Zymomonas mobilis subsp. pomaceae ATCC 29192: one gene and its partner. The protein of the gene in region 1 interacts with the protein of each later gene in a pairwise test. Links are inferred from orthologs where the notes say so. Each region holds a gene or a part of one and is shown on either strand. Other genes may lie near its edges. The genes, in order: ZYMOP_RS02250 and ZYMOP_RS03695.

The links.
Region 2: the proteins of ZYMOP_RS02250 (region 1) and ZYMOP_RS03695 interact in binary tests that used the Escherichia coli proteins (3 or more experiments, as listed by UniProt). The link is inferred for Zymomonas mobilis subsp. pomaceae ATCC 29192 from one-to-one orthologs.

The regions. Positions count from the first base shown.
Region 1 is NC_015709.1:508,353-511,682, forward strand. What follows is about bases 331-3,330. They hold ZYMOP_RS02250 (peptidoglycan D,D-transpeptidase FtsI family protein), read right to left. Parts: upstream 2,683-3,330; coding sequence 979-2,682; downstream 331-978. Other genes in these bases: ZYMOP_RS02245 (UDP-N-acetylmuramoyl-L-alanyl-D-glutamate--2,6-diaminopimelate ligase), read right to left, coding at 331-982; ZYMOP_RS02255 (hypothetical protein), read right to left, coding at 2,683-3,330; rsmH (16S rRNA (cytosine(1402)-N(4))-methyltransferase RsmH), read right to left, coding at 3,330-3,330. In the rest of the region: more of ZYMOP_RS02245, read right to left, coding at 1-330. UniProt on the Escherichia coli protein: Essential cell division protein that catalyzes cross-linking of the peptidoglycan cell wall at the division septum. Required for localization of FtsN.
Region 2 is NC_015709.1:816,650-819,919, reverse strand. Bases 215-3,154 are described here. They hold ZYMOP_RS03695 (transglycosylase domain-containing protein), read right to left. Parts: upstream 2,765-3,154; coding sequence 665-2,764; downstream 215-664. Other genes in these bases: ZYMOP_RS03690 (hypothetical protein), read right to left, coding at 2,795-3,154; glmU (bifunctional UDP-N-acetylglucosamine diphosphorylase/glucosamine-1-phosphate N-acetyltransferase GlmU), read left to right, coding at 215-559. In the rest of the region: more of glmU, read left to right, coding at 1-214; more of ZYMOP_RS03690, read right to left, coding at 3,155-3,270. UniProt on the Escherichia coli protein: Cell wall formation. Synthesis of cross-linked peptidoglycan from the lipid intermediates.

The DNA of each region.
Region 1 (3,330 bases):
ATCGAGATAGATTGGATAATGTTTTTTCAACATCTCCGCCTGTCGCTATAACAAGACCTGCCGCCACCAAAGCATTAGCCACTTGATAGCTACCAATAAGAGGCAATCTTACTTTGTACGATTTTCCTTGGGCTGAAAGAGAAAGATGTTGTCCTTGACTATCGGCTTTTTTATCAAGAAGTCGAAGCGCACCCCCCTTTTCCCCGACATCTATCAGTTTTAGGCCCCTCTTTTGCACATGGGCAATCACTGAGGCCGAGACAGGATCATCAGCCCACACCACTGCCGTTCCATCAGAAGCCACTCTCTCATCAAACAATCGAAGTTTTGCAGCAAGATAAGCGTCCATTGTGCCGTGATAATCGAGATGATCCCGCGAAAAACTAGTAAATCCACCAGCCATAACCCGAGGACCATCGCTCCGATACTGTGCCAGACCGTGGCTTGAAGCTTCAAAAATAAGATGAGAAACATTTTCTTTCGCCAATTTTGAAGCCGAAGAAAGAAATGTTATAATGTCCGGCGTCGTCATCCCCGTATTAAGATGTTCTTGTGGGGAGATAATACCAAATGTGCCGATAGAGGCCGCATTATAGCCTGCCATTTGCCATAGTTGTCGACATAGTTCGGCGACAGACGTTTTGCCATTCGTCCCTGTGACAGCAGCGATTACCGACGGAAAAGGCGCAAAAAAACGTGCCGCTATTTCAGCAAAAGTTTTTCTGGGTTCATCACTTACAAGATGAATAGCCCCTTTTATCCGAGCCTCGGGACGGGCAACGACCGCCACCGCGCCAGCAGCGATGGCTTGAGGAATAAAATCCTCACCGTTGACTTTGACGCCGGGAAACGCGCCAAAAATATAACCTTGTTGAATCTGACGATTATCAACGGCACACCCTCTGACAAGGCTGTTTTGTTCGGCTTCTGTAAGCCCGAAATCAGGGGCTAAATCCCCAAGTTTTTTTTCTAAGCGGCTCATGGTGTTTTCGCCGGTGGTTTCCATAGTAAAGCCCGCAAATCAGTAAGATCAAGATCCCGTTTTGGGTCAGGAATAATGCCGAGTAAAGGGCCGATATGCTGCACGATGTCATTAACAATCGGTGCTGTCACCATACCCGCTGTAGCGTAACCACCAGTATCAGCTGTCCCTTGGGGATTATCAAGCATTGCAACGACCGCATAACGCGGCGTATCCATTGGGAAAACAGCAGCAAAAGTAGAAACACGGGCACCATGATTATAACGGCCTTTTTCTGCCTTATCCGCGGTGCCTGTTTTTCCACCTACCCGAAAACCGGGCGCATCCGCCCTACGCCCTGTACCATCTGTAACAATAAGACGTAATAAACGCCGCATCGTAGCACTATTCTGACTAGAAATAACTTGCCTGCCATCTGGTCTGTAATCTGCATCCCGTTTTAATAAAGTTGCAGGTCGCCAGATCCCTCCATTGACCAGAGCGGCATAAGCGCTGGTTAAATGCAATGGCGTAACGGCAATACCATGACCATATCCTGTCGTCATCACGGTACTTCTAGCCCAAAAAGCCGGCCAAATTGGCCGACCTCTGGCGGTCAGTTCGATAGCCGGTCGATGATCGAAATTTAAATTACGGAACATAGCTTGCATGCGTTCCGGCCCTAATTCGTCTGCAATACGCGCCGTTACAATATTTGATGAGTGAACCAGTGTTTCGGGAACATCAAGCCAACGTTTTTGAGCATGTTCATCATGAATATGAAATCGACCAACAGCCAGAGGCTCGGTGGCATCATAACGCTTAGCCAAAGAGGTCACGACCCCATCTTGGATAGCCGTTGCCATAGTGATGGGCTTAAAGGTAGAGCCTAATTCATAAACGGATAAAGTGGCTTTGTTATCAAAAGCGGTAGGATCAGAACTACTCCGATCATTGGGATTAAAATTCGGCAAAGAAACCATGGCCAGAACTTCACCAGAATCTACATCCAATACAATCGCCGTCGCCCCTACCGCGCTATATTTAAGCATCGCTGTTGATAAGGCTTTTTCGACAGCGGCCTGCACTCTAACATCAATAGACAGCATAAAAGGCGCAGATTGCCGTTTGGGATCCGTCAGTTCTTTATCAAGGCTAAATTCCATGCCGGACTGACCATGGCCATCTTCGCCTATCCAACCGATAACATGCGCCGCCAGTGTTCCTTCTGGATAAAGACGGGACGGCTCATGCAGAAAATCAATGGCAGGCTCTCCCAGCATATTAAGGGAACGCACTAATTCAGGCGAGGCATGACGCCTTAGATAAACAAAATTACGATTGGAATGAACGATTTTGCGATATTCATCGACCGTGCGTTCCGGCATCAAAACCGCGAGATTGGCCGCTAACACATCTGGATCGCTGATATGATTGATATGTAAGGTTCTTGGATGAATTCCAACCGACCAAACATCAATAGTGCGCGCCAAGGTGCGACCATTTCGATCGACAATATCGGCACGCGCTAAAAGCGGGGGTGTTGGATGACGACGTTCTTCTACGCCCCAACCTGTGATAAAAATAAGCCATATAATTTTGGCAATAACCAAGCCGATCCCACCGCAAAAAAGAATAAGCAGTATCATCAGCCGGACATGGCTTGCCGTAAGAATATCAGTGCTGGATAATGTTTTCTTAGACGTTAATCGGGTGATCATTCATCGGGCTGCCTGAATTTTACTGTGGCTAAGCTCTCTAAATTGAGAAGCCGATACCCGATGCATCATGGTTTCATCATTTCGGGTATTAAGCGTGTGAGGAAGGGATAAAGAAGCCACTTCAAAACCTGCCGCCGAAGGAGCGGCCACAGCTTCTGATGGCTGAGCAATCACTGAAGAAGCGGCTGTTGAAGAAGCTTTATACTGCAGCTTATGGGCTGAAACCATTTTGGGTTCCAAAGGCTGAATATTGGATGGCTGATAAGGGTGGCTATTGGACGAAACAACATAGCTTGCCTGACGAAAACTTGAGGAGTCTTGATTGGCATTGCTGGCCGAATTTTCAGCCTCCGATGGGGCATTATCCAATACTGCTAATTCCGTATCGCTGGAGATAAATTGTTTTATAGTGGGTGAAGTTAACGCAAAGGATTCCATATTCCAACGATCAATCTGGCCTGAACGTGCTAAGGTATCCCCTTCCGTCTGCAAATGCCGAATCGTTTGGCGTAATTTTAGAATATCCCGTTCTACATGAATTAATTCACGTCTTTCGGAGGCGACACGCTGTGTTATCATATAGCAAATCAGGGCCGCGATGCAGCATAAGCCAACTAAGCAAATAGCGCGAAAATGCCTTGTAATGAT
Region 2 (3,270 bases), 310 kb from region 1 along the record:
CAGCTATGATACAAAAATCGGACGCGATGTTACTATTGAGCCGCAGGTGTTTTTTGGACCTGAAGTAAAGATTGGCGATGGCGTTACTATTCACGCTTTTAGTCATATTGAAGGGGCTGAGGTTGCTGAAAAAGCCGAAATCGGACCCTTTGCGCGTTTACGTCCAGGGGCGGATATTGCCGAGAAAGCCAAAGTCGGCAATTTTGTCGAAATAAAAAAGGCCAAGGTCGAAAAAGGCGCCAAGGTTAATCATTTAACCTATATCGGGGATGCTTCCATTGGCGCAGGTGCCAATATAGGCGGCGGAACGATAACCTGCAATTATGATGGTTTTGGTAAATACCGAACAGAAATCGGGGAAAATGCCTTTATCGGTTCAAATAGTGCTTTGGTTGCGCCCGTGCGTATCGGTGCAGGGGCTATTATTGCTGCTGGTTCTATCGTGACATGCAATGTGCCTGATGATGCCTTGGCCATTGCACGCGGGCGGCAAGAAAATAAATCTTTATGGGCGAAGGCCTTCCGTGCTCATAAAAGCAAGGACAAAGCGAAAAAATAATCGCTTTAAAAGTTTGATTTAATTTATTTGAATGAAACAGATATACCGGCGGTATAAATACCGCCGGTATGTTTTTTAGATTCACCCTTTCATTAAAGGGTTTATCTATTCATTCTGACCCAGAACATTATCCAACCATTTTTTATCCAATGCCTGATCATTAGAGGCAGGTTTTTCTTTACCGGAATCTAATCTCGTTGGCATTTTTTCTGCTGGTTTAATCTGTGATGAAGGTGGTGGAGTTGCCTCTGCATGGCCATCGGACGGTGCGGGGGAGGAGACGCTATCAGTTGCTGTCCCATTGACAGATTGAGACGATGCAGCATCGCCGAAATAAGCTTCATCGTCAGGCTCGACTTGGGTATCGGGCAAGGTAACTTGCGTTTCAAAAGGCATGACAGGTCGATCTGCAACAGCAACCCGCATATATTGCGAGAAAGCAGCCGCAGGAGCGTGGCCACCTGATAGACCGGGTACTGTTTTTGAATCATCACGCCCCATCCAAATGCCGGTTGTTAGGCCGCTGGAAAAGCCGATAAACCATCCGTCATGATTGGACGAGGTGGTTCCCGTTTTACCGGCCACAGGACGTCCGATTTGTGCTGCCCGTGCGGTGCCCGTTGCCACAGCCGTTTGCAACAAATCAGTCATTTCGGCGGCCACCCAAGGGGCTAATAAGACCCGATCTTCATCGGTTGAATGTTGATAAAGGAGTTTACCATAACTTGTCGTAACGCGGCTGATTCCATAAGGCGTTACCGCGATGCCCTTTCGGGCAACAACGGCAAAAGCGCGTGTCATATCAATAAGGCGCACATCCGAGGTTCCCAGCACCATAGAAGGCACCACATCAATCGGGGTAGTAATACCCAATCTTTGCGCCATTGCTGCCACGGTATTGAAGCCGACCTGATTACCTAATTTAGCGGCAATAGTATTAAGGGAAAAGGCAAAAGCGGTGCGAATATTGATGTCGCCCGAAAAATGACGGGAGGCATTCCGCGGGCTCCAACCGTTGATCGTGACGGGTTCATCGACGATACGATCGTCCGGTTTAACGCCATTTTCCAAAGCGGCCAAATAGACAAATAGCTTGAAAGCGGAACCGGGTTGGCGCGTGGCCTGCGTCGCACGGTTATAAATAGAAGAAACATAATCGCGTCCCCCGACCATCGCTCGAACTGCACCATCGGTATCAAGCGTCACAAGAGCACCTTGTGCCCCTTTAGGGGTTGCGTTTTGAATGGTGGTATCCGCTGCTCTTTGCATCGTAAGATCAAGAGTCGTCCACACGTCAATCGGTTCAGTACTGGTTTCGATCAAGGAATCAAGCTGGGCTAAGGCCCAATCTGTAAAGTAACGTACCCCGTTTTGATGCGGTTCAGAGGATAAGCCAACATTTTCAGGATCGGCGTTAATTTGTTCTGTCGGGCTTATCAGATGTTGTTCTGCCATCAGCCCCAAGACCACTCTTCCGCGTCCGATTGCAGCCTCGGGATCAGCCGTCGGGGAATAATTGGAAGGGGCCTTTACCAAACCTGCAATAATAGCCGCTTCTGGCAAAGACAGCTGAGTCGCTGGGTGATTATAAAATTTACGGGATGCGGCATCTATACCATACGCACCACCGCCAAAATAAACCCGATTAAGATAGAGTTCTAGAATTTGGTTTTTCGTGAATTTCTGCTCCAAGGCGAGGGCAAGCATGGCTTCACGAATTTTACGGGCAAAGCTGTAATTATTGGTCAGAAAGACATTCCGTGCCAGCTGTTGGGTAATGGTGGAGGCGCCCTGCCAACGGCGGCCTTGTCCATGATGTAGCACGGCTATCCCAACGGCCCGAAGCATACCGATGGGATCGACACCAAGATGATAACGGAAGCGACGATCTTCTGTAGCAATCATCGCCTCGGTCATAGATTTGGGAATCTCGTTATAAGGGATCCAGCGTCCATAACCCGGCCCCATATTGACAATAACTGTGCCATCATTGGCATGCACTCGAATGGTTTGACCATTCGGAGACGCTTTCAGTTTATCAAAATCGGGCAGCGTACTCTTAGTAGTATAGACCGCTATCCCTAAAAGAACCGCCAAAGCGATGACGACAGCGCCTAAAATCCCGCCAGCTATCAAGAAGCTATGCAGGATTTTTCTTTTCGAGCGGCGTGGAGATGTTGGACGTTTAGAAAAGGAGCGGCTCATTTCATGGTCAATTACAGAGAGAAGAGAGTATCACGGATTGTGATGACGGGGATTAGGTGTGTCACGATCTTTGACGCGCCATAAAAGAAAAGGGGAGTTTTGAGGTAACGGCACGGCTTCAAGCCATAACGGCACCTGACCCTTCGCAAGTTGCGCATAGAATCCATTTTTAGCTTCGTTAAGATAAATTGAGGATTCGGGCATACCCGGACAAACTAATACCAGACTAATGGCATGGCGTCTTATAATATTTTCAGCCTGTTGCTGACTACCCCGAAAAGCATGATGTACATCAAGAATGGCTGTACCATTACGATGATAGGGGCCTGCTATTGCACGATGATGGGTCATCGCAATCAGTCTTGGGGCAAAATCGACAAAAGTTAAAATAGTGGCAGGGGGCAATGCCTCAATAGCCTGAAGCGCTGGAATTGTCGGACAGCGCCGTTCTGGATGAGGTGTTGAGGGCGTTGGATAGGAGGGGCTCTCTTTCTCGGATTTCGTTT